Regions from separate parts of the Bradyrhizobium sp. WBOS07 genome, predicted to be linked through region 1. Evidence: riboswitches for the same ligand, from Rfam matches in the RefSeq annotation. Region 1 holds a riboswitch; the other holds the start of a gene.
What was found. A riboswitch is a leader RNA that binds a small molecule or an ion and turns the genes downstream of it on or off. The one in region 1 is predicted to bind cobalamin.

Region 1 (14,134 bases):
CGAGGGCGAGACGACGCCCGGCAAGCGCCTGCACGGTGCGATCCTCAAGGCCGGCGTGCCCGAGGGCGTCAACGTGGTTCCCGTCGAATGCCTGTCGGCGTGCAGCCAAGGCTGTTCCGTCGCGCTGAGCGCGCCCGGCCGCTGGTCCTATGTCTATGGCCGCCTGTCGGATGCGAACGCGCAGGACGTGGTCGCGGGCGCTGCGGCCTATGCGGCCGCGCCGGACGGGCTGGTGCCCTGGCGCAGCCGCCCCGAAATCTTCCGCAAGCAGTCGCTTGCCCGCATTCCCCCCATTGCAATCGCCCCGGAGGCCGCCGAATGAGCTCGCTCGCAAAAGTTCCGGTCACGGTGGTCACCGGTTTCCTCGGCTCCGGCAAGACGACGCTGATCCAGCATCTGCTCGCAAACCCTGACGGCAGGAAGCTCGCCGTGCTCGTCAACGAGTTCGGCAGCGAGGGCGTCGATGGCGAGATATTGAAGTCCTGCGCCGATGCGAACTGCCCGGAAGAGAACATCGTCGAGCTCGCCAATGGCTGCATCTGCTGCACCGTCGCGGACGATTTCATTCCGACCATGGAGCAATTGCTGGCGCGCCCGGTGCGGCCCGATCACATCCTGATCGAGACCTCGGGCCTGGCGCTGCCGAAGCCGCTGCTGAAGGCATTCGATTGGCCTGAGATCCGCTCGCGCATCACGGTCGACGGCGTGATCGCGCTCGCCGATGCAGAGGCCGTGGCGGCCGGCCGCTTCGCGCCCGATCCTGACGCCGTCGAGGCGCAGCGCGCGGCGGACATCAATCTCGACCACGAGACACCGCTGTCGGAAGTGTTCGAGGACCAGATCGCCTGCGCCGACATCGTGCTGCTGACCAAGGCCGATCTCGCGGGCGCCGCCGGCATCGAAGCCGCCAAGGCTGCGATCATTGCCGAGATGCCGCGACGTGTGCCGATGCTCCCGGTGACCGACGGCGCGATCGACGCCCGCCTCATCCTCGGCCTCGGCGCCGCCGCCGAGAACGATCTCGCCGCGCGTCCCTCGCATCATGACGGCGAGGAGGAGCACGAGCACGACGATTTCGCTTCCGTCGTGATCGACCTTCCGGAAGTTGCCGACGTCGATGCACTCGTTGCCTCCGTGCAGCGCCTGGCGCGCGAGCAGAACGTGCTGCGCGCCAAAGGCTATATCGCCGTCGCGGGCAAGCCGATGCGTCTCTTGCTTCAGGCTGTGGGCGAGCGCGTGCGTCACCAGTTCGACAAGCCCTGGGGCGCAGGTCTCAGGCAGTCCAAGCTCGTCGTGATCGGTGAGCACGGCGATATCGATGAGGCCGCGATCAGGTCAGGACTTGGTATCTGATGCACGTCGTCTTCCGCGAGAGCCGCGGTCTGGAGGAGACCGCGACGCCCAGGGACATCGGCCAGGACTCGGCCGATCTCGTGGTGCTCTCGTATTCGGATTCCGACCTTGCCGCCTTCGCAGCCGGCTGGCGGCGTGGCCGCCATAGCCTGCCGTCGCTGCGGCTCGCCAATCTCGCGGAGCTGTGCCATCCGCTCTCGGTCGACACCTATATCGAGAAGACGCTGTCGCAGGCGCGCGGCATTCTGGTGCGGCTGATCGGCGGGGAATCCTATTGGCCGTACGGGCTCGCGGCGCTCCAACAGCTCGCGAAAGATCGCAACATCGTGCTCGCCGTGCTGCCGGCGGACGGCCGCGACGACACGCGGCTCGATGCCTACTCGACCTTGCCCCTGTCGACGCTGCGCCGGCTCAAGGTGCTCTGCGACACCGGCGGCCCGGTCGCCGCGCAGGCGGCGATCGCGCAGCTCGCGCTGGCCTCGGGACTTTATGCCGGACCGGTCACCGGCGAGCTGGCCGTGCCGGAGATGGGCTTCTACGATCCCTCGCGCGGCGTCATTGCTGCGCCGGCCTCAAGTGCGGGCAGGCCGCTCGCGCTGGTGACTTTCTATCGCTCGTATCTCACGGCCGCGGATACGGGCCCGGTCGATGCCCTGATTGCCGCGCTGCGCGAGGAGGGCTTTGACTCCTACGGCGTGTTCGTCACCTCGTTGAAAGCGCCCGGCGTCGCCGATTGGCTGCGCGCGCATCTCGCGCAACATCCTCCGGCCGCGATCGTCAACGCGACGGCATTCTCGGCCGTCGGCGACGACGGCACGACGCCGTTCGATGCCGCGCCTTGCCCGGTGTTCCAGGTCGCGCTCTCAACGGCGCGTCGCGAGGACTGGGCGGAGTCGCTGCGCGGTCTCTCGCCCGGCGATCTCGCCATGCATGTGGTGCTGCCCGAGGTCGACGGCCGCCTGTTCGCGGGCGTTGTGAGCTTCAAGTCGGCAGGCATGCGCGATCCCGATCTGCAATTCGCCCATCTGGCGCACGGGCCCGACGCGGAGCGCGTCAAGGCCGTCGCCGCGCGCGTTGCGGCCTGGCATCGCCTTGCACAGAAGCCCGCCGGCGAGAAACTGGTCGCGATCGTGCTCTCGAACTATCCGGGGCGGCCGCACCAGATCGCCCATGCGGTTGGGCTCGACGCGCTGGCTTCGGTCGAGGTCCTGACGTCGGATCTCGCCGAGGCTAGTTTCGATGTCGCGCGGGTTGATGCGCTCGGCGAGACGCTGCTGAAGCAGAGTCTGAGCTGGAGCGTTGCCGATTATCGCGCGGCGCTTTCGCGCCTGCCGCAATCCCTACAGGATGATCTCGCGCAAGCCTGGGGCGTGCCGGAGAGTGATCCGGCTTGCCGCGAAGGCGCTTTTCACTTCGCCGCGATCGCGTGCGGCAAATCCGTCATCGCGGTTCAGCCTGAGCGCGGCGATGCGACTACGCGCGATGCCGATTATCACGATCTCGCCCGCACGCCGCGCCATGCTTATGTCGCGTTCTATCTCTGGCTCCGCGCCCAGGGGATCGATGCCGTCGTGCACATGGGCGCCCATGGCACGCTGGAATGGCTGCCCGGAAAGTCCGTCGCGCTGTCGTCAAGCTGCTGGCCGGAAGCTTTGATTGGTGATTTTCCCGTCATCTATCCCTTCATCGTCAACGATCCCGGTGAAGCTGCGCAGGCCAAGCGCCGCATTGGTGCGGTTACCCTCGGCCATCTGCCGCCGCCGCTGGAAACATCCGCGGTGCCGGACGGCTTGCGGCGGCTCGAACGTCTGCTCGACGAATATTCGACCGCCGATGGTCTCGATCCCGCACGTCGCCAGCGCCTGATCGCGGCGATCCGCGACGAAGCGCGTGCGGCCGGTCTCGAAGACGATCTCGGCCTCGATGCTTCTGCCGCGCCGGCCGAGGCGATTCCGCGGATCGATCGCTTCGTCTGCGATCTCAAGGAGAGCCAGTTCGGCGACGGCCTTCATGTATTCGGCCGCGGCGCCTGCGGTGACGCCGAGCGCGGTGCGCTGCTTGCTGCGCTTGGCGGCAAGCGCGTCGCGCCGGGACCGTCGGGCTCGCCCTATCGTGGTCGCCAGGACGTGCTGCCGACCGGGCGCAATCTCTTTGCCGTCGACCCGCGCGCGGTGCCGACGCCGTCGGCACATGCGCAGGGGATAAAGCTCGCCGAGGAGCTGCTGCGCCGTCACCTGCAGGATCATGGCGACTGGCCGAAGGGCCTTGTGGTCGATCTCTGGGGCTCGGCGACGATGCGCACCGCGGGCGAGGAATTCGCGATGGCGCTGCATCTGGCCGGCCTCGCGCCGCGCTGGGATCACGCCTCCGGCCGCGTCACCGGCTACGACATCATCGCCCCGGCCGAGCTCGGCCGCCCCCGCATCGACGTCACGCTGCGGGTCTCGGGCCTGTTTCGCGACGTCTTCTCCGGCCTTGCGCAATTGTTCGAGGCCGCCTCCGAGGCGCTCGCCGCGCGCGAGGACGAGGGCGAGGAGAATCCGTATCGCCACCGCGCCTCCCGTGTGTTCGCGCCGCGTCCCGGCCAGCATGGCGTCGGCCTGTCGGCGATCCCCGATGTCTTCACGCCGGAGACGCGGGATGCCGCCGGCGAAGCGTGGTTGTCGGCCTCGTCCTGGGCGTTCTCGGCCGATGGCGAGATGCAGCACGATCGCGCCGGGATCGAGGCGCGGCTCGCCTCTGCCGATGCCTTCGTCCACGTCCAGGATTTGCCGGAAACCGACCTGCTGCTTGCCGCCGACTATGCCGCGCATGAAGCCGGCGTGGCGGCCGCCGCAGCGCATCTCGGTGCGGCAGGACCGGCGCTCTATCATCTCGACACGACACGCCCCGAGCAGCCGCATGCGCGCACGCTGACCGAGGAGATTTCCCGCGTCGTCCGGGCGCGCGCCGCCAATCCGGCCTGGATCGCCGGCATGATGCGCCATGGTTTCCGCGGGGCCGCCGAGATCACCGCGACGCTGGAGCACATGGCCGCGTTCGCTCATCTTGCCGGCGCCGTGCCTCCGCATTTGTTCGATCTCTCCTATGATGCGACGCTTGGGAATGACGACGTCCGCGCCTTCATGACCCGTGAAAATCCGTCGGCGCTTGCCGCGATGGAGACCTGTTTTGCACGCCTGCACGATGCGGCGCTGTGGCAGACGCGCCGCAACTCGATCGCGGCGGCGCTGCGGGAGGCCTCATGAGCGCTTCCGCAATTAAAGGCTGGTGTCCCGGCGCGTTGCGCCCGATGCTGTCGGGCGATGGGTTCGTTGTGCGGGTGCGCCCGTTCGGCGGGCGCCTCGAAGCCCCACAGATCACCGGGCTTGCCGAACTCGCCGGGCAACACGGCAATGGCCTGATCGACGTCACGAGCCGCGCCAATCTCCAGATCCGGGGCGTGAGCGAAGAGAGCCATCGCCCGCTGCTCGACGGCCTTGCGCAACTGCGGCTGCTCGATCCCGACACCGAGATCGAAGCCCGGCGCAACATTCTGGTGACGCCGTTCTGGGGCGGCGGCGACGAAACGCAGTCGCTCGCTGCCGAGCTGGAGGAGGCGCTCGCCGAGTGCGGCCTCGCGCTTCCGACCAAGTTCGGGTTCGCCATCGATGACGGCAGGTCGCGGGTGCTTGCCGGCGATTCCGCGGACATCCGCATCGAGCGCGATCGCTCGGGCCATCTGCTGGTGCGGGCCGACGGTGCGAGGCTCGGCCGCTCCGTCGCGCGCGGCGAGGCCGTGAGCATGGCGCTGGCGCTCGCAAGCTGGTTCCTGGTTTCCGGTGGCGCCAGGGGTGGGCGAGGGCGGATGGCGGCGCATATCGCGTCCGGGGCGATATTGCCCCAATCGCTGCGCGGCGAGACCGAGCCTGCGCCGGTGATGGCCGCCTCGCGGCCCGGGCACTATCCGCAAGGCGCAATGGTCGGCGTCGCGTTCGGACAGATGCTGCACACGACGCTGCACCACCTCGCCGGTAGCGGACATGCGCTGCGCATGACGCCCTGGCGGATGCTGCTGAGCGAAGGCAGGCGCGAGATGCCGAGCGCGCCGGGCCTCGTCACCGAGCCGTTCGATCCTGCGCTGCGCGTCATCGCCTGCAGCGGCGCGCCGCGCTGCCGCGAAGCCCATGCCGATACGCGCGCGCTGGCCGCGGCGCTCGCGCCGCGCATCGCCGCCGATGCGCGCCTGCACGTCTCCGGCTGCGGCAAGGGCTGCGCCCATTCCGGCAGGGCCGCGGTCACGCTGGTCGCGACGCGCGCCGGCTTCGATCTCGTCCGCGGCGGCTCGACGCGCGATGAGCCGGTCCAGCGCGGCCTGAGCGGCGCCGACATCGTCAGCGATCCCTCCATCCTGGTGGGAGGGAATTGATGCCGCATAGCTACGAGACCGATGGTGCGGCGATCTACCGGCAATCCTTCGCGACCATCCGGGCCGAGGCCGATCTTGCCCGCTTCACGCCGGACGAGGAGCCCGTGGTGGTGCGCATGATCCACGCCGCCGGCATGGTCGGGCTGGAGTCGCATATCCGTTTCACGCCAGGCATGGCGGGAGCTGCGCGCGCCGCCTTGCAAAGAGGCGCACCGATCCTGTGCGACGCGCGCATGGTCTCGGAAGGGATCACGCGCGCGAGGCTGCCTGCGGCCAACGCCGTCATCTGCACGCTTGGGAACGAGACCGTGCCCGCACTTGCGCAATCGATGCGCAACACCCGTTCGGCCGCGGCGCTCGAGCTGTGGCGGCCGCATCTTGCCGGTGCGATCGTTGCAATCGGCAATGCGCCGACGGCGCTGTTTCATCTGCTCAACATGCTGGAAGACAAAAGCTGCCCGCGTCCGGCGGCGATCATCGGGTGCCCGGTCGGCTTCGTCGGTGCGGCCGAATCCAAGGCGGCGCTGATGGCCGATCCGCCGGCGCCGGCGCTGACGGTCGCGGGGCGCCTCGGCGGCTCCGCGATCACCGTTGCCGCCGTCAACGCGCTGGCGAGCCGGAGCGAATAGCGATGGGACGCATCATCTGCTGCGGTCTCGGCCCCGGCGCCCCTGATTTGATGAGCGTGCGCGCCGATCGCACCGTGCGCGGCGCCAGCCACGTCGCTTACTTCCGCAAGAAGGGCCGGCCGGGCCAGGCCCGGCGTATCGTCGAGGGCATGCTGGCGGCCGGCGTCACCGAATATCCGATGGAATATCCGGTCACGACGGAGATCGCCTTCGACAGTCCGGAATACATCCACTTGCTCGCCGGTTTCTACGATGAATGGGCCGAGCGCCTGGCGCGGCTTTCGCGCGCGGTCGATGTCGTCGTGCTCTGCGAGGGCGATCCTTACTTCTACGGCTCGTTCATGCATCTGCATTCGCGCCTGCAGGGCCGTGTCGAGATCGAGGTGATCGCGGGCATTCCCGGCATGGTCGGCTGCTGGAACGGCGTCGGACAGCCGATCGCGCTCGGCGACGACGTGACGACCGTGCTGATGGGCACGCTTCCCGAAGACGAGCTGGAGCGGCACATGCGCGATTCCGATGCGCTCGTCGTCATGAAAACCGGACGCAATCTTGCAAAGGTGCGCCGTGCACTCAGCTCGGCCGGCCGGCTGGGTGATGCCTGGCTGGTCGAGCGCGGCACCATGCCGGGCGAGCGCGTGGTGCGGCTGGCCGAGATCGACGCCGCCGACTGTCCCTATTTCGCGATCGTGCTGGTTCACGGCAAGGGCCGGCATCTGGGCGCCGCCGAATGACGGGCTCCCTAACCATCGCGGGCCTCGGGCCGGGCAGCGATGCGCTTGTGACGCCCGAGGTCACCGCCGCGCTTGCATCAGCGACCGACATTCTGGGCTACGCACCCTACGTCGCGCGCGTGCCGCGGCGAGCCGGGCTTACCCTTCGTCCGTCCGACAATCGCGAAGAGCTGCAGCGCGCGAGCGAGGCCTTGCGGCTTGCGTCCGAAGGCGGGCAGGTCGTCATCGTGTCCTCCGGCGATCCCGGCGTGTTCGCGATGGCCTCCGCCGTGTTCGAGGCGCTCGAACAGGCGCCGCAATATCAGGCGCTTCCGATCCGCGTGCTGCCCGGCATCACCGCGATGCTGGCGGCCGCCGCCCGCGCCGGGGCCCCGCTCGGCCATGATTTCTGCGCGATCAACCTCTCCGACAATCTCAAGCCCTGGGCCGTGATCGAGAAGCGCCTGCGTCTCGCGGCCGAGGCCGATTTTGCGATTGCGATGTACAATCCGCGATCGGCGAGCCGGCCGGAGGGCTTTGGCCGCACGCTTGCGGTGCTGAAGGGCGCGGGCTGCGGCGAGCGCCTCGTGATTTTCGCGCGCGCGATCAGCGCGGCTGATGAGAAGATCGAGGTCGTGACGCTGAACGAAGCGACGCCGGAAATGGCTGACATGCGCACGCTGGTGATCGTCGGCAATTCGCAGACACGCCGCGTCGGCCGCTGGGTCTATGCGCCGAGGCGGGCAGAATGACCGAGCCATTGCATCACCTCAGTGACGCTCGCGACCCGCCGCCGCTCGGGCAGCTTTGGTCGCGCGATCATGACCACGGGAAGGCCGAGCCTGCGGGCCGCGTCGATCTTGGCGCACGCGCCGTCGCCGCCGGAATTGCGGGCGACGATCCAGGCGATGCCGCACTTGCGCATCGTCTCGAGCTCGCTATCAAGCGTGAACGGTCCGCGCGATACGATCACGTCGGCCGTGAAGGGCAGGGGCGCTTCGGGCGGATCGACGAAGCGCAGCGTGTAGCTGTGCTGCGGTTTTGTCGCAAACGGCGCGATATGCTGGCGGCCGATGGCGAGGAACACGTTTGCGGGCGCCTCGGGCAGCGCTGCAACGGCGGCAGTGACATCTGCAACCTCGGTCCAATTGTCGCCGGAGGCCCTGGTCCAGGGCGCGCGCTCCAGCGCGATCAGCGGCGTGGCGGTTTGCGCGCACGCTTCGACCGCATGACGGCTCATCTCGGCAGCGAACGGATGCGTCGCGTCGATCACGTGGGTGATTCCCTCACGACGGATGTAGTCGGCAAGTCCGCTCACGCCGCCGAAGCCGCCGATGCGGGTCGGCAGCGGCTGATCGGCAGGCGTGCGGGTGCGGCCGCCATAGGAATACACGGCATCAAGCCCGGCGCGCGCGAGCTCCGCAGCGAGCAGGCTCGCATCGGCCGTTCCGCCCAGTATGAGGGCGCGCATCGTGTCTGATCCCTGGCTGACCATCATCGGTATCGGCGAAGATGGCCTTGCCGGGCTGTCCGAGGCAAGCCGAAAGGCGCTTGCGAACGCGGAGACCGTGTTCGGCGGTGAGCGGCACCTTGCGCTTGCGGGTGTGACGGCGCGTGGCCGCCTTTGGCCGGTGCCATTTGATGCAGAAATCGTGCTGGGATGCCGCGGCCGGCCGACTGTGGTGCTCGCCTCCGGCGATCCTTTCTGGTATGGCGCCGGCGCAAGCCTTGCGGAGAGACTTGAGGCGGGTGAGTGGATCGCGCATTCGGCGCCGTCGACGTTCTCGCTTGCTGCGGCGCGGCTGGGCTGGCGCCTGGAAACGACTGTTTGCCTCGGTCTCCATGCGGCGCCGTTCGAGCGTCTTGTGCCGCATCTGGCGCGAGGCGCACGCATTATCTGCCTGGTGCGCGATGAGAACGCGGCAAGTGATCTCGCGAGATGGTTGACGGAGCGCGGATGGGGCGCCTCCGCATTCTGGACCCTTGCTGCGCTCGGCGGACCGCATGAAAGTATTCGCGAGCATCGCGCTGAGAGCTGTCCAACGGTTGTCCCGGGAAAGCTCGTTGCTGTCGCGCTGGAGGCGAGGGGGGCCGGCGGCCTGTCTCGCAGCTCGGGCCTGCCGGACGCTCTCTTCGCTCACGACGGCCAGATCACCAAGCGTCCTGTGCGCGCGCTGGCGCTCTCGGCGCTGTGGCCCTTCGCAGGCTGCACGTTGTGGGACATCGGCGCCGGCTCGGGCTCGATTTCAGTTGAATGGGCGCTTTGTGGCGGGACGGCGATCGCCGTCGAGGCGCGTGAGGACCGCGCGGCCAACATCCGCAGCAATGCGGAAGCGTTTGGGCTGGCTCACAAGATCACTGTCATCACGGGGAGGGCGCCCGAGGCTCTCGCTGGGCTGAAAGCGCCGGATTCCGTGTTTATCGGTGGCGGGCTCAATGAGGCGATGTTCGACGCCATCTGGTCGCGGCTTGCAGCGGGGGCGCGGCTGGTCGCACATTCCGTCACGCTGGAAACCGAAGCGCTGTTCGGCGAGCTGCACCGGCGCCATGGCGGCGAGCTGATGCGAGTCGAGGTCGCGCATGCCGCGCCGCTTGGCCGCTACCGCTCCTGGGAGACGGCACGTCCCGTGGTGCAATGGAGTACGGCCCGATGAAAGTCGCCGGACTCGGATTTAAGAGTAATGTGACGCTGGCCTCGCTGCGGGAGGCGCTTGTGGCGGCGGGCGGCCTCGAAGGGCTCGACGCGCTGGCAACTGTCAGCGACAAGGCCGATGCGGAGGCGCTGCAGCAGCTCGCGAGAGAATGTGGCCTGCCGATTAAGAGTGTACCGGCGGATTTGCTTGCGATCGTCGACACGCCGACGCAATCAAAGCTCGTCGTGGAAAAATTCGGTACCGGGTCGGTCGCAGAAGCTGCGGCGCTCGCGGCGGCCGGTCCTCGAGCTCGCTTGATTGCGACGCGCGTGATTTCGCAGGATCGCACCGCAACCGCCGCGATCGCGGAAGGAGACGGCGCATGACGGTGCATTTCATCGGCGCCGGGCCGGGCGCACCTGATTTGCTGACCTTGCGCGGCCGTGACCTGATCGCGGCCTGCCCGGTCTGCCTTTATGCCGGCTCACTGATCCCTCAAGGCGTGCTGGCGCATTGCCCGCCCGCCGCGCGCATCGTCAACACCGCGCCGCTGTCGCTCGACGACATCATCGCGGAGATCGCCGCGGCGCATGCGGAGGGCAAGGATGTCGCGCGGCTGCATTCCGGCGATCTCTCGATCTGGTCGGCGATGGGCGAGCAGCTCCGCCGTCTGCGCGCGCTCGGCATTCCCTATACGGTCACTCCCGGTGTGCCGTCCTTTTCCGCCGCTGCGGCAGCGCTGGAGGCCGAGCTGACGCTGCCGGGCCTTGCCCAGACAGTGGTGCTGACGCGCACGCCGGGCCGCGCCAGTGCGATGCCTGACGGCGAGAAGCTGGCCGCGTTCGCCGCGACCGGCGCGGTGCTCGCGATCCATCTGTCGATCCACATGGTCGACAAGGTCGTCGCCGAGCTCACGCCGCATTATGGCGCGGATTGCCCGGTCGCGATTGTCTGGCGCGCGAGCTGGCCGGATCAGCGGATCGTGCGCGCGACGCTGGCGACGCTCGATGCCGCAATCGGCACGGAGATGGAGCGCACTGCGCTGATCCTGGTCGGCAGGACGCTTGGCGCTGCGGATTTCGACGAGAGCCGTCTCTATGCGGCCGATTACGACCGCCGCTATCGGCCCGTCGGCGCCGAGCCGCGCTTTCCGGAGACGCCGTGATGCCGGCCGGACTCGTCATCTCCGCACCGGCCTCCGGCGTCGGCAAGACCACGCTGACGCTGGCGCTCGCGCGGGCCTGGCGCCATCGCGGCCTGAACGTGCAGTGCTTCAAGAGCGGGCCGGATTACATCGATCCCGCCTTTCACGCCGCCGCCACGGGACGCGCCTCCGTCAACGTCGACAGCTGGGCGATGGACCGCGGGACGATCTTGCATCTGGTTGGCCGCGGTACGGATGCCGACATCGTGCTCGCCGAGGGCTCGATGGGCCTGTTCGACGGCGTCGCCGCGCGCGGCGCCTGCGGCACCGGCGCCACCGCCGACGTCGCGGAGATGCTGGGCTGGCCCGTGCTGCTGGTGATCGATCCCTCGGGCCAGGCGCAGACCGCCGCCGCAATCGCCGCGGGCCTGCGCGATTATCGGCCCGGCGTGAGGCTCGCGGGCGTCGTGCTCAACCGCGTCGCCAGCCCGCGCCACGAGGATCTGGTGCGGCGGGCGCTGAACGATTCAGGCATTGCCGTGTTCGGCGCGCTGCCGCGCCATGCCGAGATCAGCCTGCCGAAGCGGCATCTCGGCCTGGTGCAGGCGGAGGAGCAGGCCGAGATCGGCAAGCTGATCGACGAGGCCGCGCGCTTCGTCGCCGGGCACGTCGATCTCGATGCGGTGCTGCGATCCGCGGCCGGTTGGTCGCCGCAACCGGCGGCGGGCGGCCTGAACGTGACGCCGCCCGGTCAGCGCATTGCGCTGGCACGCGATGCCGCGTTCTCCTTCGTTTATCCGCATATGCTGGAAGCCTGGCGCGCGGCGGGCGCCGAGATCGTGCCGTTCTCGCCGCTGGCCGACGAGGCACCGGACGCGAGCGCCGATGTGTGCTGGCTGCCCGGCGGCTATCCCGAGCTTCATGCCGGCAGGATCGCGTCCAATGTACGCTTTCGCGACGGCCTTCGTGCCTTCGCCGAGACGCGGCCCGTGCATGGCGAATGCGGGGGCTACATGGTGCTGGGGACCGGGTTGACCGACGCGGAAGGTGTCCGCCATGAGATGACGGGCCTGCTTGGCCTCGAAACCAGCTTTGCCAAACGCCGCATGCATCTGGGCTATCGGCTCGCGGCGCTCGCCGCGCCGATGCCGGGATATCGCGCCAGTGCGCGTTTGCGCGGCCACGAGTTCCACTATTCGACCATTCTCGTCCAGCCTGACACGCCGCTGGCGGTCGTGCATGATGCAACCGGCGCCGTCATCGCCGAGACCGGCTCGCAGCGCGGCCACGTCAGCGGCACCTTCTTTCATCTGATCGCGGAGGACCGGTGAGCGGGTTCGTTTCCTTCGTCTCCGCCGGACCCGGCGATCCCGAGTTGCTCACGCTCAAGGGCGCGGCGCGGCTGCGCGAGGCCGACGTCGTGCTCTATGACGATCTCGCCTCGGGTGCGATCCTCGATCTCGCCCGGCCGGGCGTCAATCTCGTCGCGGTCGGCAAGCGCGCAGGGCGGCCCTCGACCAAGCAGCATCACGTCAACCGTCTGCTGGTCGACTATGCCGCAACAGGGGCGCGCGTGGTGCGGCTGAAGTCCGGCGATGCCGGCATTTTCGGCCGGCTCGAGGAGGAGATCGAGACGCTGCGCGAGGCCGGCATCGGCTATGAGATCGTTCCCGGCGTCACCTCGGCCTGCGTCGCCGCCGCGCAAGCCGGCATTCCCCTGACCCGGCGCCACACCTCGCGCCGGGTGCAGTTCATCACCGGCGCCGATGTCACCGGCGAGCTGCCGCCGAATCTGAATTGGGCGGCGCTGGCCGATCCCGAGGCGACGACCGTGGTCTATATGGGCCGGCGCACCTTTCCGGCGCTTGCCGCAAAATTGATCGCGCACGGCCTCGCCGCGGAGACCCCGGCGCTGGTCGCCGAATCCCTCGGCCGCCCCGACGAGCGGCTGGTCCGCACCACGATTGCCGAGCTGGCCGAGCAGCTTGCCCGCGGCGGTGCTCCTTCGACCGCCGCCGTGATCCTGTTCGGTGCGCTGGCCGGGGATTATCCGTCGTGATCGCCCCAGCTGCGCCTCGCCCCTTGACGCCGGCTCGGCGAAAGGGGCACACAGGAGAAGCAAGGTGCTCGACGCGGCGCAAAGCGCCGGAGCATAATCGGGAATGGGGATGGGCGGACCAAGTTGCGGCGCCCAAAACCCCAGCCGCCCCCGCGACTGTAAGCGGTGAGGGACTGCGATCAGCCACTGGGCCGCAAGGTTCGGGAAGGCCGGAGAACCCAGTGAACCGCGAGCCAGGAGACCGGCCCTGCACGTTTTGAGGCCAAGGCCGTCGGGTGTGACGGCAGGAAGGATCTGAGCCATGCATATCGAACCCGGTCTAGTGACGGGCGCCAAGCTCGTGCTGAGTTACGCAACCGGCATCGCCGCAGGCGGCGTTGCCTTGAAGCTCGCAGCCGAAACCGTGCGCGAGCAGGGCATCGGCTCGTTCGCAGGCCGGACGCTCGCCACCACGATCCTCGTCTTCATCTTCTTCGAGATCCTGCCGCACTTCCCGGTCGGGGTATCGGAGGTGCACTTCATCCTCGGCTCGACCTTGTTCCTGCTGTTCGGTGCTGCGCCCGCAGCCTTCGGTCTGGCGTTCGGCCTGCTGCTTCAGGGCATGCTGCTCGAGCCGGTCGACTTGCCGCAATACGGCATGAACGTCACGACGCTGCTGGTGCCGCTGTTCGCGATCCAGGCGATCGCCTCGCGGATCATTCCGCGCAACACGGCCTATGTCGATCTGAAGTACGGTCAGGCGCTGGCGCTGTCGACCACCTATCAGGCCGGCGTGATTGCCTGGGTGGCATTCTGGGCGCTTTATGGCTCCGGCTTTGCGATGAGCAACCTCGCCAGCATCGCGACGTTTGCGGCGTCCTACGCGCTGGTGATCGTGATCGAGCCGCTGGCCGATCTCGCCGTGCTGGCGCTGGCGAAGTCGCTGCGCGGCGTCACCGCGCCCGGCCTCGTCACCCCGCGCCTGCACAACGCCGCGTAAGAGATCGGCGATGGGCGGCCGGTGCGGCCGCCCATCGCGCTCGCGATGCTCACGCTCTCCCTGATCGGCATCGGTTGCGGCGATCCCGCGCAGCTGACGCGCGCCGCCGTTGACGCCATCAACGCCGCCGATCTCATCCTGATCCCGCGCAAGGGAGCGGCGAAGTCCGATCTCGCCGATCTCAGGCGGACGATCTGCGCGAATGTGCTGACCAAC
Region 2 (17,003 bases), 2.8 Mb from region 1:
GTCGGGTTGGCCGAGACGTATTCGACGTTCACCTTGGAGCCGCCGCGGACGCGGCCGTAATCGGCGGCCTCGCGCAGCATCGTCCGCAGCGCCTCGGCCCAGGCGGCCGGCCTCAAGGTCAGGTTGATGAAGCCGGGACCTGCGACGTCGACCTTGGCGATCAGCGCGTCGGCGCGCAGCCGCTCGGCGATCTGCTCGGCGAGGTCGCGCGGCTTTGCCTTTGCCTCTTTCGCCAGCACCATCGCGGCGTTGGTGGCCATGTCGCCATGGGTGGCATCGCGCGGCGGCTCGACCACCACGCGCGCGAAATCGATGCCCTCGGGCCAGCCTGCGTCCTTCGCAAGCGCGCGGCAGGCGGCGTGCACGCGTGCGAGCACGTCGGCGAACAGATGCAGGGATGAGGATGTGTCGGGCATGGCCGCCGCCTAACGCAAATCCGGGGTCGAGTCAAAGAGCCGCTGGTGCTCGGTCAGGGCGAAACGGTCGGTCATTCCAGCAATGAAATTGCCGATCCGGCGCGCCCGGTCGCCCTCATTGTCCGCCTCGGCCCCGAGCAGCCATTCCGGCGGCAGCTCGCCAGGGGATTGCAGGTATTTCGCGAACAGGTCGAACAGGATCTGCTCGGCCTCCCCCATCACCCGCATCACCCGCTTGTGGCGGTACATGTGCTGGTAGAGGAAGGCCTTGATGGCGGCCTCTTCCTCCGCGACCTCGGCTGGGAACGCGACCAGGGCCCGGCTCTGCTGGCGGACGTCCTGGGCCGATTGCGGCTTCACCGCGGCGAGATTGTTCTGCGCCTGTGCGAATACCGCCCCGATCAGATGCGAGATCAGCTCGCGCACCAGCTCGGCGCCGCGCCTGAAGTCTTCGAGGTCGGGATAATGCGCGGAGGTCTCGGCGATGATCTCCGCCGTGAGCGGCATCACCTTGAGATCGTCGAGATGGAACAGGCCGGCGCGCAGGCCATCGTCGATGTCGTGGGCGTCATAGGCGATGTCGTCGGCGATGGCGGCGACCTGGGCCTCAAGCGAGGCGAAGCTCCACAATTCGAGATCGTAGGTCCTGACGTAGTCGGCGATGCCGACGGGAATGCCGTGCTCGCGATAGCGCCCGACCGGCGCGCCGCTGCGATCGGTCAGCGGACCGTTGTGCTTGACGATGCCCTCCAGCGACTCCCAGGTCAGGTTGAGCCCGTCGAACTCGGGATAGCGGTGCTCCAGCGAAGCGACGACGCGGAGCGTCTGGGCATTGTGGTCGAAGCCGCCGAACTGCTTCAGGCAGGCATCCAGCGCCCGCTCCCCGGCATGGCCGAACGGGGGATGACCGAGATCGTGGGCAAGGGCCAGGGTTTCGGTGAGGTCCTCGTCGAGGCCAAGCTGCCGCGCCAACGCGCGGGCGATCTGCGCCACCTCCAGCGAATGGGTCAGACGCGTGCGGTAATGGTCCCCCTCGTGGAACACGAACACCTGGGTCTTGTACTTCAGGCGGCGGAACGCGGTGGAATGGATCACGCGGTCGCAATCCCGCCGGAACGGGCTGCGGGTCCGGCTCGGCGGCTCCGCGACCAGCCGGCCGCGGCTGCGATCGGGATCGCAGGCATAGGGCGCGCGGGGAGCTGCCATTCCGACGGACACGACGAATTTAGTCCCTATCCATTTGATTCTGCGTATCCTTGCACTTAACTATGCCGGACGCGGGATACCAAATGAAATGGATATGACGCGGGACGACCGGACGATCGGAGACCGACAATGACCACTGCCGTGACCATCAGCGACCGCGCCGCACGCCGGATCGGGGAGATCCTCAAGGGCGAAGGCTCTGGCGCGATGCTGCGCATCTCGGTCGAGGGCGGCGGCTGCTCGGGCTTCCAGTACAAGTTCGACATCGATCGCGCCCGGACCGACGACGATCTCGTGATCGAGCAGGACAATGCGGTGGTGCTGGTCGATTCCGCCTCGCAGCCGTTCCTGGCTGGATCGCAGGTCGACTTCGTCGATGACCTGATCGGCGCCTCGTTCCGCGTCAACAATCCGAACGCTACCGCGTCCTGCGGCTGCGGCACCAGCTTCTCGGTCTGACTGGCTACGCGCCGGTCGCCTGCCTCTCCTCGTCCGTCCACTCCGTCTCCATCGGCATCAGATCCGGCTGGAGCGGCGCGTCGTCGGACATCGTGTAGCCGTCCAGCGCGCGCAACAAGGCTGCGACCAGCGCCGGCTTGCGCAGCGGCTTGGCGAGGAAGTCCGACATGCCGGCCTCGCGGCAGATCCTGACATCCTCGGGGAAAGCGTTCGCGGTCAGCGCGACGATCGGAAGGCTTGCGAAGCGCCCGCCCTGCGCGCGGATCGCACGGGTGGCGGCAAGCCCGTCCATGTCGGGCATGCGCACGTCCATCAGCACGACGTCGTAATTGCCCTCGGATGCCGCCGCGACGGCCTCGGCGCCATCGGTGACGACCCGCAGCTCGACGTCGAAGGCCCCTAGCATCTTGCTCACGACCATGCGGTTGACCGCATCGTCCTCCGCGACCAGCACCTTGAGCGGCCGATCGAGGCCGGCGATGCGGGCCTTGAGCACGTCGGCCTCGTCGCGCTCCGACGCGTGGCCAGATGCCTGCGCCTGGCTCCAGGGCAGCACCAGCGTGAAACGGAAGGTCGAGCCTTGCCCCGGCGTCGATGTGACGCCGATGGTGCCGCCCATCTGCTCGATGATGCGCCGGGAAATCGCCAGGCCGAGGCCGGTGCCGCCGAAGCGGCGGCTGATCGAGGCATCGGCCTGTGCGAAGTCGCTGAAAAGCTGGCCGAGCTTTTCGGGCGCGATGCCGATGCCGCTGTCGGTCACCGCCCATTCCACGGTCGCCAGCAGGTCGCGGCGCGCCTGACAGGTCGCAGAGATCGTCACCTCGCCTTCGTCGGTGAACTTCACCGCGTTCGATGCGAGGTTGAGCAGCACCTGGCGAATACGCGCGACGTCGCCACGCAGCGTTGGCGGCAGGTTCGGATCGAGCTCGAGCCTGATTGCCAAATCCTTGCTCTTGCCGTTGCTCTTGACGCTCGCGCGCGCGACGTTGGCGACAGTCTCGACCAACATCTGCGGGGTGAAATCGATCGCCTCGAACTGGAAGCGCCCGGCCTCGAGCTTGGACAGATCGAGGATGTCGTTGAGGATGCGCTGGAGATTGTCGCCGGATTCGCGGATCGTGGTGACCGCCTCGCGCTGCTCCGGATCGAGCTTGGTCTCGAGCAGCATGCTGGCAAGCCCGAGCACGCCGTTCATGGGGGTGCGGATCTCGTGGCTCATCACCGCGAGGAAGTCGGACTTGGCACGGCTCTCGGCCTCGGCCTTTTCCGCGCGCCAGCGCTCGGTCACGTCGCGCCCGAAGCCGCGATAGCCGAGGAACTGGCCCTCGCGGTCATAGGCCGGCTTCGCCGTCAGCGACCACAGCCGCGCCTCGCCGCCGGCGACGACCTTGAGGTTCATCTCGTGCAGCGGCTCGTTCTGCTCCATCAGGCCGACGACGTTGTAGGCCGCGCTCTTGTCCTCGGGGCAGAGCATGTCGAGCACGTCGGCGAAATACGATCCCTTCAGCAGCGGCAGCGGCACTTGCGCGACGTCGGCAAAGCGGTCGGGCACATCGACCAGGCGCCCCTCGGCATCGGTCTGCCACAGCCAGTCGCTGGCGTTCGCCTGAAAATCCTTCAGCAGCAGCGAGATGATCTCGGTCTGCCGCTCCAGCTCGAGCTGGGCCTTGAGATTGCCGAGGAAGAGATTGCCCTGCGAGACGATGTTGCGCGCCATGAAGAATGCGAACAGCAGCAGGAACACCGCCGTCACCAGGTAGGGCCCGGTGCCGCACAGCAGCAGCGCGCCGGCGCAGGCGACCGTCATGGTGGCGAGATAGACGAGGCCGGCGCGCGGGAAGGTCGACAGCGTGAAGGCGCCGCCGGACATCATCCCGACCATCAGGCAGGCCAGGATCAGCTGGCCGGTCGGCTCGATGCGGCTGAACAGCGCCAGCGGCAGCGCGCCCCAGATCGCGGCGAGGAAAAAGGCCTGCCGCAGCATCTGCCGCGCGGCGCGGGGCGAGGCCTCCTGCGGCGGGTTCTGGTGCGATTTCCGCCAGGAGCGCACCGCGAGCGAGGCGGTGGCGGCGAGCGTCAGGCCCCAGATCGCGAGGAAGTCGTTCCAGCCGCGGCCCCAGAACAGGATCAGCACGATGGCGACGTTCAGCATCGTCACCGCCATCGTCACCGGGATCAGCCGCGTCACGGCATCGATCTGCTTAGCGCGGATGCGGCCGATCTCGCGCTCGCTGAGACCGGCGGTCAGTCCGTCCTCGATCTCGAAGCCGCCGAGCCAATACAGGAAGGCGCCGATCAGCCCGTCACGCAGCGCAGCTCGCTTCATCGACTTTGTCCGGCCAGCCCATCCGAGGAACCTGTTGACGATCAATGGCCTGCCGCCCGCTTAAGCCGGGTTAATTTTGTGGGAGATTTTGCGGCGTCCTTGACGGCCGCGTTTGCAGTTTGTTCTAACCATGGCCCCTGCCCGGAGCCCGCCGACATGACCATCAGAGTAGCCACCTGGAACGTGAACTCGGTCCGGCAGCGGATCGACCTCCTGCTGACCTGGTTGAGGGAGTGCCAGCCGGACATCGTCTGCCTCCAGGAGATCAAATGCGTCGACGAGGCCTTTCCGCGGCTGGAGATCGAGGCGCTCGGCTACAACGTGGTCACGCACGGGCAGAAGACCTTCAACGGCGTCGCCCTGCTCTCGAAGCTCCGCTTCGACGAGACCAAGTCGGGGCTCGCCGGCGACGACGAGGACGCCCACGCCCGCTTCCTCGAAGGCGTGGTGACGCTCAAATCGGGCGTGCTGCGCATCGCCTGCCTCTATCTGCCCAACGGCAACCCGGTCGGGACCGAGAAATATCCCTACAAGCTCAAATGGATGTCCCGGCTTCTTGACTATTCGAAGGAGCGCCTCAAGACCGAGGAGCCACTGATCCTCGCCGGCGACTTCAACGTCATCCCGCATGCCCGCGACGTGCACAATCCGGCCGCCTGGACCGAGGACGCCCTGTTCAAGACCGAGACGCGGGAGAGCTTCCAGTCCCTGCTCGGCCTCGGCCTGACCGACGCCTTGCGGGCGGTCACCGACGAGGGCGGGCTGTACACCTTCTGGGACTACCAGGCCGGGGCCTGGCAGAAGAACCAGGGCCTGCGGATCGACCATCTGCTGCTGTCGCCGCAGGCCAGCGACAAGCTCGCCAATGTCGGGATCGACAGCTATGTGCGCGGCTGGGAGAAGCCGTCGGATCACGTGCCGGTATGGGCGGATCTGGATCTCGAGGCGGCTTAGTCACTAGCGCCGTCCGGGTTCGGCTCCTCAAGCCGCCCCGGAATGACAGCGCAAGGTGACTATTCCCTGCGCCCCTGCACCCACTGCTCCAGCATTTGCAGGGCCATGGCGCGGTCGTCGTCGGAGGCCTTGGCGAAGGCGCGGTTGTAGCTTTCCTTGATCCAGGTCTCTTCCATGCCCGCGCTGTCACGGGCCAGGGTCAGCCACATCAGGCCGCGGGCAGCCTGCCGCGGCAGACGGTCGCCGTTGAACAGCATCTGGCCGAGCAGCGCCTGCGCCTGGTGCTGGCCCTTCTGCGCGGCGAGACCGAGCCAGCGCGCGCCATAGCGGAAATCCTCGCGCGAGGCGTCCGGCGTCTTCAGGTAGAGCCGGGCGAGATCGTATTGCGCGTCGGCATTGCCGAAATAGGACGCCGCATAGGAGAACATCTCCCGCGCCCGCTCTGGATCCGACTTGATCTTCGAGTTCGGGATGCCGCTGAGATAGTACCGGCCGAGCGCGACGAAGGCGTTGGCCACGATCTGCGCCTGCGGCGCCGACGGGCTGTCCTCGGCATGGGCGTTGGCGATCCGGCTGAAATATTCGAACGCGCGCAGATCGTCCTGGGCGACGCCGTCGCCGTTGGCGTACATGCGGCCGAGCTTCCACTGCGCGATGGGGTGGCCGCCCTCCGCCGCATATTGCAGCGCACTCAGAGAGGTCTCCTGCGGCACGGCCGCCGGCGCGATCTTGCCGCGCACGGTCGCAGCGGTCCCCGGCAAGTTGGTCACGACCGGGATGGTCGCGTCCTTCGGGTTGACCGGAGCGCCGTCGAAGGCAAGCGCCGGCGCGGCCAGCGCACTAGCCCCCAACACAAACGCAACTATGGCACGCCTAGATGTCCGCATAGCACTGTTTCTCGTGCGCGCCGCCCGGATGGGTCACTGCCCCCCCGACCGCTGGTCCAACCTGCTGAGCATACTTCCAGAGCGCACCCGACGTGTGGTTAGTCGCGCGAGCGCTCCATTTGGTCTTGCGCTGGGCGAGCTCGGCGTCGCTCAATTTTACGTTAAGGGTACCGGCGACCGCGTCGATCTCGATGATGTCGCCGTCCTCGAGCAGCCCGATCGGGCCACCGATGGCGGCTTCCGGGCCGACATGACCGATGCAGAAGCCGCGGGTGGCGCCGGAGAAGCGGCCGTCGGTGATGAGCGCGATCTTGCCGCCCATGCCCTGGCCGGTCAGCGCCGCGGTGGTCTGGAGCATTTCCCGCATGCCGGGGCCGCCCTTGGGCCCCTCGTAGCGGATCACGATGACTTCGCCTTCGCGGTAGGTGCGGTTCTGGACCGCCTCGAACGCATCCTCCTCACGGTCGAAGCACCTGGCCGGACCGGTGAACCTGAGGTTGGACATTCCCGCGACTTTCACGATCGCACCTTCTGGCGCCAAATTGCCCTTCAGACCGACCACACCGCCTGTCACGGTGATGGGCTTGTCTGCCGGGTGCACCACGTCCTGGTGCGGATTCCACTTCACGCTCTTGAGGTTTTCGGCGATCGTGCGGCCCGTGACGGTAAGGCAATCACCGTGCAGGAAGCCGTTGTCGAGCAGCGTCTTCATCAGAAGCGGTATGCCACCTACTTCAAACATGTCTTTGGCGACATAACGGCCGCCCGGCTTCAAATCCGCGACATATGGTGTCTTTTTGAAGATTTCGGCGACGTCGAATAAGTCGAACTTGATGCCGCATTCATGCGCGATCGCCGGCAGGTGCAGCGCAGCATTGGTCGAGCCGCCGGAGGCCGCGACCACGGCAGCTGCGTTCTCCAGGGCCTTGCGGGTGACGATGTCGCGCGGCCGGATGTTGGACGCGATCAGGTCCATGATTTTCTCGCCCGCGGTCATGCAGAACGCGTCGCGGATTTCATACGGTGCCGGGGCACCGGCCGAGTAAGGCAGGGCGAGGCCGATCGCCTCGGAGACGGTCGCCATGGTGTTGGCGGTGAACTGCGCGCCGCAGGCGCCCGCCGAGGGGCACGCCACGCGCTCGATCTCGTCGAGGTCCTCGTCCGACATGGCCCCGACCGAGTGCTTGCCGACGGCCTCAAACATGTCCTGCACGGTGACTTGCTGCCCACGGAACGTGCCGGGCAGGATCGAGCCGCCATAGATAAAGATCGAGGGCACGTTGAGGCGGACCATCGCCATCATCATGCCGGGCAGCGACTTGTCGCAGCCGGCGAGGCCGACCAGGGCGTCATAGGCATGGCCGCGAACGGTGAGCTCGACGGAATCGGCGATGCATTCGCGCGACGGCAGCGACGAGCGCATGCCGTCGTGGCCCATGGCGATGCCGTCGGTGACGGTGATGGTGCAGAACTCGCGCGGGGTGCCGCCGGCCGACGCCACGCCCTTCTTCACCGCCTGGGCCTGGCGCATCAGCGCGATGTTGCAGGGCGCAGCCTCGTTCCAGCAGGACGCGACGCCGACGAAGGGCTGGTGGATCTGCTCGGTGGTCAGACCCATGGCGTAGAAATAGGACCGGTGCGGCGCGCGCGCGGGGCCTTCCGTCACGTGACGGCTCGGCAGCTTCTGCTTGTCGAACTTCGCGCCCATCGCAAACCAGTTTCCCCGGTCGACCCTTTCAGACCCGAAAAATCAGAGCCAAGATTTGAATCGACCTTGGGATTTTCCGGCGCCCCTTAGGACCGCCGCTGCCCTTCAAAAACTTAGAGTGATTTTATTCATGTTCGGGTGTGGCCAAAAAGCGGCGGTGATGCGAACCACCGGCGATGACGGTTAAATCCGGAATGAGTGTTGCGTAGACGGCACAATCGTTACCGGGAAGACACGGGTCGGCATACTTGGATACCTCGCGAGCAAGCCAATCCACAATCTCTGATTTCAAAACTCGGAAGCGCGCCAGCGTGGCGCCGAATGACAGAAACAGACACAAAGTGAGTCGCCTCTATCGCTCCGCCGTGTCCCGGACAAGCCGCAACGCGCAAGCGTTGCGGCGCAGAGCCGGGACCCAGAGCGACACGGTCCCATGCCGCGACATGGGCCCCGGCTCTGCAGCGCACCGTACCGGACGATGCTTCGCATCGCCGGGGACGCTGCGCGGCGTCCGGGGCACTAGAGCGAGCTGGTCCTCCAATCACCACTGTCATTCCCCGCGAAGGCGGGGAATCCAGTACGCCGCGGCTTCTCGGATTGATCTCTGGCGTCTCTGGAATACTGGATCGCCCGCTTTCGCGGGCGATGACAGCGCGTGTGTGGTGACAGACATGACTCGCCGGCCTCGCGGCTCAAATTCGCCCGAGCTTTGCTTGCGTCGCCGTCGCCACCCTCAAATCCAAGAGGGTGCAGGGAAGGCCGGGTGCTGACAACGCACCCGCGGTCCGCTGCGCAAAATGCACACGCAGAAGAACCGCACAGCAGCATACAGGTGGTGCCGATCACTCGGCCTTCCCTGCGCGATGGTCGGACGGCTTATGCCGTGCTCTCCCGGGAGCCGAACTTTCCTTCTGGCCTCCCTCGCCGTTCGAATTGGCGATGCCGTCCGCCCGGTTGGGCTCGCGCGCATCTTCGATCCGGCTTGACCGTAGCAACGACGGCCAGGACCACACGGTTTTGCCGTACGCACGGCCCGCCATGTCGCCGCAGTATTTCCAGCCCTGTCGACAAAGCTGCGAAACTTACAGGCGAGACGAAGCCTAGCAGCGCCGTTCGTCCGCACGCGGTTACGGACTCACAGGGACTACCCGCCCTGCCCGCACCTCTCGTGCCGACGCTGCCGCGTCCACCGCAAGCCCGGCTCGCGATCAAGACGACCTCGAGATCGCCCCTCATGGTTGAGCCGGGATGGGCGACACATACGTCAAAACCGAATTTCGGTAAAGTGGAATATTTTCACGCGGATGGATTGACAGAGGGCGACACAGGCACGGTGCCGTAGCCCGGATGGAGCGATAGCGTAATCCGGGACGATGCGAGATGCCGAATGCGCGATCCCGGATTGCGCTGCGCTCCATCCGGGCTACGAGAAGCACTCACGCCGACGTCGCGCCCTTGCGGCCGAACGGATCGACCAGACGGACGATCTCGCAGACGGCGACGAGGCTGGCGAGCCAGACGGCGCTGGTCAGGCCGATGCGCATCACGATCGCGGCGGTGAAGGCGCCCTCGCCGCCGAGGAACGGCGTTGGGGCGAGCAGCGCGAGCTCGTAAATCCCATAGGCGACGACGAGCATGATCGCGAGCAGCAGCGGCGTGCGGTGCTGGGGCAGCAGGCCGAGCACCGTCGACGAGGCCGCGGTCGACAGCAACGCAGCCACACCGATGGCCAAGCCCCAGGCGATGGTGCCGGCGTCAACGGGATAATGCAGCACGCCGAAACCAATGGTCTGGTTCACGAGCCAGGCGCCGATGACGACGAGCAGCGCTGGACGCAGCGGCAGCATCGCCGCGGCCACGACGGCGAAGGCCGCGAACGGCGTTGCGCAGGCGAACGCAAAGCTGGCCAGCGCGCATGACGCCGTCAGCAGCGCAAAGCAGAACATGGGCGCAAGGCGCGGCGCGACCGGCTGAAGCCGGAGACGGCCGTCGTGAGGCAGCTGGATGCTGCGAGCCATGACGTCAGGAAGCATGGGTGAATTCCTTCTGTTTCGGATGCCGTTCCATTTGAGATCAGAACGTGGCGCCGGCCTTGAGCAGATAGGTGCGGCCGGGCAGCGGATAGGCACTGAAGCGGCCGTCCGTGAAAGTGCTGGCGATGGCGTAGTCGTAGTAGAGCGCGTTCAGCACGTTGTTGATGCTGAGCGACCAGAAATAGCGCTCAACCTGGCCACTGAGCTTGAGATCGATCGTGCCGCCGGCCGGGATCGGCTTCTGGGTGCCCGCCTGGTCGTTGTCCATGCGCCGCTCGCTCCAGAAGCGCGCGGTGGCATCGAGCACCAGGTAGTTCTGCCAGATGTTCCAGCTGACACCTGCACTCGCCGTATAGCGCGACACCAGCGGCACGTCGTTGCCGGCCCAGGCGCCGTCGCGGAAGACCGCGCGGGTATAGGCCATGCCGGAGCGCAGCAGCAGGGCGTCGTTGACGCGATAGGACAGACTGGTCTCCGAGCCGTAGCGCCGGGTCGGGTCGAGATTGGTGTTGTAGAACAGGACCGGGTTGAAATGGACCTCGTTGGTGAGGTCCATCAGATAGAGACTGCTCTGCAGCTGCAGACCGCCGCCCTTGATGCGCAGACCGCCCTCGATGTCCTGCGAGGTCTGGGTCTTGAGCTGGAACGTTTGCGGGATCGCGGCGAAGGTCAGGGGATCGAAGGACGGCCCCGAGGACAGGCGCTCATCGACGTCAGGCGTGCGGAAAGCGCGCGCGGCACGAGCGAACAGCGAGACCACCTCGTTGAGACGATGCTCGGCCCCGAGATGCAGCGCATATTGGGTCTCGTCGCTCGTCAGCGGCAGCGCACCGATATCGGCATTGAACGGCGCCGCCGCGTCGAAATTGTCGCGTGCCGCAAGACGGACGTTCTGCACCCGCGCGCCGTAGGAGACGTCGGTCGTGGGCAGCACGCTCAATGTGTGCTGGAAATAACCGGCGACCGTCTGCTGCCTGAGGTCGTAATTGTGCCAGGCGGCGAGCCCCTGCCCGGCGCCGCGGTCCTGCTCAAAGCCCGCATCGTAGTAATCGATGCCGGTCAGGAGTTGCGACGGCAGGCCGAGCAGCAGGCTCTTCACGCTGAGCCGCGGCGTGATCGACCAATTGGTCAGATGGGACTCGACATAAGTCGAGGTGAAGAAGGCCGGAACCGGCATCGGGCTGGAGAAGAACGTGCTCTGCTGCTTCTTGTCGCGCACACCGCCGTCGACGATGAGATCGACGCCGTTGACCAGGGTCTTGGTGAACCCGGCCGTCGCGCTGAAGCCCTGCTGGTTGGCGGCATTGAACGGCGTGCTGGTGCCTCGGCGGTTGGTCCTGAGCTCGTCGAGGCCGATCGAGGGATCGACGGTGCGGCCGCCCGGCAGCCGCAGCTCCTGATTGTCGCCGGTGACGGTGAGAAACGCGCTCAGGCCTGGCGTGGTGTAATTGAGATTGCCGACACCGTTCTGCTGGGAATAGCGATTGTTGTCGCGATAGCCGTCGGCCCTGACGGCATTGCCGTAGAACGAGGTCGACCATGGACCGGAATTGAGCGCGGTCGAGACGTTGCCGAGCCGGGTGTTGAACGAGCCGAAGCCGGCCTCGATGCGCGCAGTCACGGGCGGTCCGCCGGCGCCGGTCCTGGTGACGATGTTGATCACGCCGCCGACCGCGTTGTCGCCGTAGAGCACCGCGCCGGAATTGCCGCGCGTGATCTCGATGCGCTCGATGGAATTGAGCGGGATGGTGGAGAGGTCCACCTGCGCCATGTCGACGTCGTTGAGCCGCCGGCCGTTGACCAGCATCAGCGTGTTGGCGGTGGCGAAGGCGCCGAAGCCGCGCAGGTCCACGCTGGTCTTGGCGCCGATCTGGCCGCCATAGAACGTCGTGATCTGGGCTCCCGGCACCTGCGTGGCGATGATCTCGGCAAGCGCCTGCGACGGCGAATGCGCGATATCCGCGGCCGTGATCACGGTCGTGGCGGCCCCGACGATACCACCGCCGCCGGCGACAGCCTCCGAGCCCGAGCCGGATGAGCCGGTGCCATCGCCTGCCGGCGCGAGGTTCGCGGTGCGCCGCGGCCGCGTCGCCTCGCCCTCACCGGTCGCCCTCGCCCGCGTGCGATTCTGATCGGCGGGCTTGCTCACCTCGATCGGCGGCAATTGCTCAGCAAGCCCCTGCTGGGCGAAGGCGGAGGATAGATCGAGCGAATGGAACGAGACGGACGCGAGCAGGCCGGCGCTGAGGCGCCAGGCGGCAGAAACGAGACGAGACATTGTTGTAACCTCGGTATGACGTCAGTGGCACGTCACAGCGAACGAGGTTTCACGGCAGAGCGGCGGACTGCTCCGATGAAGCCAATGTCTGTACTCCCCGACCGACATCTTCGCGTGTGACCACGGCTGACGGCAGGTCTCCTGGCTCGCGGGTCGTTACCTTGCGTCGCCTTCCCAGGACCGAGATTCCCAGTGGCACAGGACGAAAGATTCACCGCTTACAGTTGCGGGGGCAGCCGTGGCGTTGAGATAGATCCCGGCATTGGGACATCCCGCACCACATTCCCTTTTGATCTCCGTGAGGAGAACCGTCGCCGGCCATTTACGTGTCGCCCCGGCAGCGTGTCAATCGACCGTTAGGCGGCGTTCAGGTCCGTCCGCGCGGACGTTGCGCCTGGGCCCAGGCGGCCGTGACATCGCGTGGCGGAACATCAACGCGCTTGACCGGGGTCAGTTCGCCGGACGCCGAGACGATCGCGGTTTCCTCGCGGCGGCAGCGCGTGCAGACGAAGCGGACCTCATGCGGAGACGCCGACCAGCTCGACCGCTTCACATTGGCGGCCATCGGCCAGGCCTCGCAATGCGAGCACGACACCAGAAATCGACCGGGATCGAGCATACCCATTTCCATCGGACTCCACGTCCTGCCGCCTCTTGAATGATTAACCCAAGTGAATCGTTCCGGTGCCCAAGCACCGCCGGAGCTCCCTCGCGAGCGCAGGGCAATCGCATATCGTCACAACGTGACCAGAAGCTCACTTGCGGCCATCCTTCGAGACGCCCGCCTCCGGCGGGCCCTCAGGATGAGGTCGGAGTGCGTGGCAGCCATTTCGTAGGCAAAACTGCTGCTTAGCCTCATCCTGAGGAGACCGCGGAGCGGTCGTCTCGAAGGACGAGGCGTGCGCTCAGCTGTCACGGAGAGCCATATGCGACAGCCCTGCCCGCGAACGAGGCGATCTCGCGCTCGCCGTTCCCGCCGCCGCTGGATCTCAGCGCGCGCCCTTGAGGGTGCAGGAGGTCGAGCAGGTGACGGTGGTGCCGCGATCGCATGCCTTGCAGGCGTTGACGCACTGGTTCAGGTCGCGGGGATTGTAGCTGTAGGTCCGCAAGGGGCAGGCCGGCGTCGTCGAGCCGGTGATGTCCTGCTCCTGGTCGCAGGCCGCCGTCATGAGCGCGAACATGATCACAACAACGAGGCGCATGGGATTGCCCTGTCTGTCACGACAATGACGTTCCGGTGTGCGCTGTATTGCAACGAACCCCGGCCTTCCCACCACGGGCAGCGCCGGTCAGCGACGCCCGCATGCCATCAGGATGCGCGCCAAACCTTAAGAACGGATTGCAGCCGGCCTCAGGCCGCAGCCTCGGTCGCGATCGCCTGCCGCATGTCGACCGCCAACTGCCGGTACTGCTCCGAAAGCTTCAGATAGAATTCGCGCTTGCTGCCGTCGGTGGCGAGCTTGGCGATCAGCTCGCATTCGGCGGTGAGCGTTTCAAACCGTTCCAGCCTGTCCTGAAGTTCTGGCATCGGCGTGTCCCCATCAAACGCCTCAAGGACATCCAACCTAAGCCCGGGAAATAGGTCACGGCGAACATCGTTATCGAGCAGAAGCAATTTTTCCGGTGCGGGCAGCCTATTTGTTGTCGAGACGCCAGGCGTCGTCCCATCCCTCGTCGGGCGGGCTCGCCTCGAGCTGCGCGATGCGGCCGAGCATCGTGCGCGAGGGCCCGTCACCGGGAACGGCTTCGAGGGCCGCGTTGAAGGCAGCGCGCGCCGCATCGAAGCGCCTGATACGATAGGCGGCGAGCGCCTCGGCATAGTGCGTGCGCAGGCTGGCTTGCGCATCGGTGAGCCCGCCCGCCCTCGCCATCACCTCGAAGATCGGCTGCGGCGCGCTCTGGCCGGCGACCGCCAGGCGATCGATCTCGCGCAGCTCGAGCCGCGATCCGATCGCCTCGGCGGTGGCCTGCGAGATCAGGATGCGGGTGCCGTAGACCTTGTTGACCGCTTCCAGCCGCGAGGCCAGGTTCACGGCATCGCCCATCACGGTGAAGCTCATCATCAGCTCGGAGCCGATGCTGCCGGTCAGCACCTCGCCGGTGGCGATGCCGATCCGCAAATCGCACGGCGCGGGCATGGCGCGGATGCCGAGCAGGTCGGGCAGCTGCCGCTGCAGCGCGGGCACCTGATCGGCCATCTCGATCGCCGCGGTGCCGGCAAGCAGCGCCTGCTCGTCGTCCTCGATGAAGGGCGGCCCCCAATAGGACATGATGGCATCGCCGATGTATTTGTCGATGATGCCGCGATTGTTCCTGACGGGTGCGGACATCACCGTGAAATAATGGTTCATCACCTTGACGAGGCCGCGCGGCGTCATGCCCTCGCTCATCGAGGTGAAGCCGCTCATGTCGCAGAACATGATGGTCATGACCCGGCGCTCGCCGTCGATCGCGACCTCCGGCCGGTCGATCAGCCCCTGCACCACCTTGGGATCGATGTAGCGGCCAAAGGTCTCGCGGATGCGCTCGTTGTGCCTGAGCTGCTCGGTCATGCGGTTGAAGGCCGCGGCGAGCTCGCCGATCTCGTCCTGGGTGGAGACGGTGATGGTCTTGTCGAAGCGGCCTGCCTCGACCTCGCGGGTGCCGGCGAGCAGCAGCCGCACCGGGCGGGTGATGCCGCTGGACACCATCAGCGCAAAGACGAAGCCGACGACCGCCGCGAGCAGCGTCACCAGGCCCGAGACGACGATCGCCTGATGCTGGCGGCCGATCACCTGCGAGGTCGAGAAGAAGACCTGCGTCAGCATGTCGGCGCGGATCGCATCGACCTTGCGGTTGAACTGATCGCGCACCACGTCGATGTGCTCAAGCGTGCCGCGGGCCTCCGTCATCTGCCTGGCGTCGACCTGCTTGAGCAGCTTCGCATGGTCCTCGTTCAGGTCGCGGCGCAGCTCGGTGACGGCGGTCTCGATGCGGATATCGATCCGTCCCAGCGCGGCATTGTCGGAATAGGTCTTGGGGTCGTCGATGATCGCGTTGATGAGCTTGCGTGCGGCCTCGGCGCCCTCCTCGATCTTGCGGTCGGATTCCTCGAAATCGCGAAGCCGCGCCGCATAGGCCTGCTCGTCCGATGGCGCCTCCATCTTGGTCATGACCATCCGCCGTAGCGCCAGCGCGCGCTCCAGCGAATTGATGTTGGCGCGGGCCAGATGGCTGTAGGCCGGGATGTAGCGATTGGTCAGCTCGTCCAGCAGGATGCCGACCTGGCTCGACATCACCATCGACAGGATCGAGGTGACCAGCATCAGGACGATCAGTCCGAGGGCGATGCCGACGATCTTGTGCCGGATCGACTGGTTGAAAATCGGCATAGGTGCGGGCAAAGGCCAAAAGGATGGAGGGATGGAACTCCATACACCGATCCGGCCGCGGGAACACGCGCAATCTGGTTCCTTCCGGCGCCTTGAACCGTCTTCGCCGTCGCGCACGCCCGGATCGTTAATAAAGATTTAAGGGCGGCCACGCCTCCGTTCCCGGAGTTCCCCAGTACATCCGTATTTCGCCGCATTGTTGCGACAGCGTGAGGAATGCGGGACGATGCCGTGGCATCGTATCCGGTATCTTGATTCTCAAGCCGCATGTCGTCGCGGACCTTGGTTTGTGGTGGTTTCGCAGGGGGACCATGGAATGAACCAGTGCCTACGCTCGCTCGCGTGTGTCGTTGCCGTGGCCGCATTGGCTCTCGTTCCCACCGGGCTGGCGGCAAAAAGCAGTCACAAATCGTCCACGCCGAAGAAGACGCATGAGGCGAAAGCCGGCAAGCAGCGTCACGCCGCGGCGAAGTCCTCGGCGAAGTCGCGCCACGGCAAGCACGCCGAGGCCAAGCGCAAGTCGAAGACCATCGACGAGCCTTCCAGCAAACCGGCTGTGCCGCCGCTGACCGGCGACCTCGCCGCGCTGAAGGACGCGATCGACCTCACGCGCAAGGGCAAGGGCGAGGATGCTAGCGCGGCGCGCGAGCGCATTGCCGATCCCGCCGGGCAGAAGCTCGCGGACTGGTTCATGCTGCGCCATTCCGAGAGCACGGCGAATTTCAAGCGCTACGCCGCGTTCCTCGCGGCCAATCCGGACTGGCCGAGCCGCACGCTGCTGCGCCGCCGTGCCGAGGCGCGGCTGTGGCAGGAGAAGAGCGACGCAGCCACCGTGCACAAATTCACCATGGACCGGCCGATCAGCGCCAAGGGCAAGTTCGCGCTCGCCCGCGTGCTGCGCGCTGAAGGCGATACCGATCGGGCCGCGCATCTGGTGCGCGAGGCCTGGCGCACGGACGAATTGTCCGAGCGCAGCGAGCAGGATTCCTACGACGCGTTCGGAGATCTCCTCACCGCGGACGATCATCGCGCCCGCATGGACAAGCGGCTCGGTGCCAAGGATTACGCGGCTGCGCGGCGCGCCGCGAAACGGCTCGGCGAGGACGCGCTCGCGATCGTCAAGGCCTGCGCCGCCGTGACCGGCAAGGCCAGCAAGGCCAAGGATTATCTCGAGGACGTGCCGGGCGAAGCGCGGCGCGATCTCGGCTATGAGCTATGCCGCGCTCAATGGCACCTTCAGAACGATCGTATCGACGATGCCGCCGAGGTGATCCTGGCCGCTGCACCCGAGACCATGGCGGCGCAGGACACCGATGCCTGGTGGCGCGAGCGGCGCATGCTTGCGCGCAAGCTGCTCGACCAGGG

Region 2: it holds a riboswitch for cobalamin, as region 1 does, so the genes downstream of both, DCM79_RS11420 (TonB-dependent receptor) here and DCM79_RS30150 (energy-coupling factor ABC transporter permease) in region 1, are expected to answer to the same signal.

Annotation. Positions count from the first base shown of each region.
Region 1 is NZ_CP029008.1:6,368,418-6,382,551, forward strand. It holds gene DCM79_RS30085 (DUF1636 domain-containing protein) at 1-322, shown strand, start outside; gene cobW (cobalamin biosynthesis protein CobW) at 319-1,353, shown strand; gene cobN (cobaltochelatase subunit CobN) at 1,353-4,601, shown strand; gene cobG (precorrin-3B synthase) at 4,598-5,761, shown strand; gene DCM79_RS30105 (precorrin-8X methylmutase) at 5,761-6,390, shown strand; gene DCM79_RS30110 (precorrin-2 C(20)-methyltransferase) at 6,393-7,124, shown strand; gene cobJ (precorrin-3B C(17)-methyltransferase) at 7,121-7,855, shown strand; gene DCM79_RS30120 (cobalt-precorrin-6A reductase) at 7,831-8,574, opposite strand; gene cbiE (precorrin-6y C5,15-methyltransferase (decarboxylating) subunit CbiE) at 8,576-9,757, shown strand; gene DCM79_RS30130 (cobalamin biosynthesis protein) at 9,754-10,122, shown strand; gene cobM (precorrin-4 C(11)-methyltransferase) at 10,119-10,901, shown strand; gene DCM79_RS30140 (cobyrinate a,c-diamide synthase) at 10,901-12,211, shown strand; gene cobA (uroporphyrinogen-III C-methyltransferase) at 12,208-12,939, shown strand; cobalamin riboswitch at 12,985-13,204, shown strand; gene DCM79_RS30150 (energy-coupling factor ABC transporter permease) at 13,241-13,918, shown strand; gene cobF (precorrin-6A synthase (deacetylating)) at 13,964-14,134, shown strand, end outside.
Region 2 is NZ_CP029008.1:2,411,392-2,428,394, forward strand. It holds gene argS (arginine--tRNA ligase) at 1-416, opposite strand, end outside; gene DCM79_RS11385 (deoxyguanosinetriphosphate triphosphohydrolase) at 426-1,622, opposite strand; gene erpA (iron-sulfur cluster insertion protein ErpA) at 1,752-2,081, shown strand; gene DCM79_RS11395 (ATP-binding protein) at 2,086-4,407, opposite strand; gene xth (exodeoxyribonuclease III) at 4,564-5,361, shown strand; gene DCM79_RS11405 (tetratricopeptide repeat protein) at 5,421-6,248, opposite strand; gene ilvD (dihydroxy-acid dehydratase) at 6,235-7,956, opposite strand; gene DCM79_RS11415 (hypothetical protein) at 9,393-9,974, opposite strand; gene DCM79_RS11420 (TonB-dependent receptor) at 10,030-12,267, opposite strand; cobalamin riboswitch at 12,381-12,595, opposite strand; gene DCM79_RS11425 (hypothetical protein) at 12,635-12,898, opposite strand; gene DCM79_RS11430 (hypothetical protein) at 13,257-13,469, opposite strand; gene DCM79_RS11435 (hypothetical protein) at 13,619-13,795, opposite strand; gene DCM79_RS11440 (adenylate/guanylate cyclase domain-containing protein) at 13,902-15,638, opposite strand; gene DCM79_RS11445 (lytic transglycosylase domain-containing protein) at 15,955-17,003, shown strand, end outside.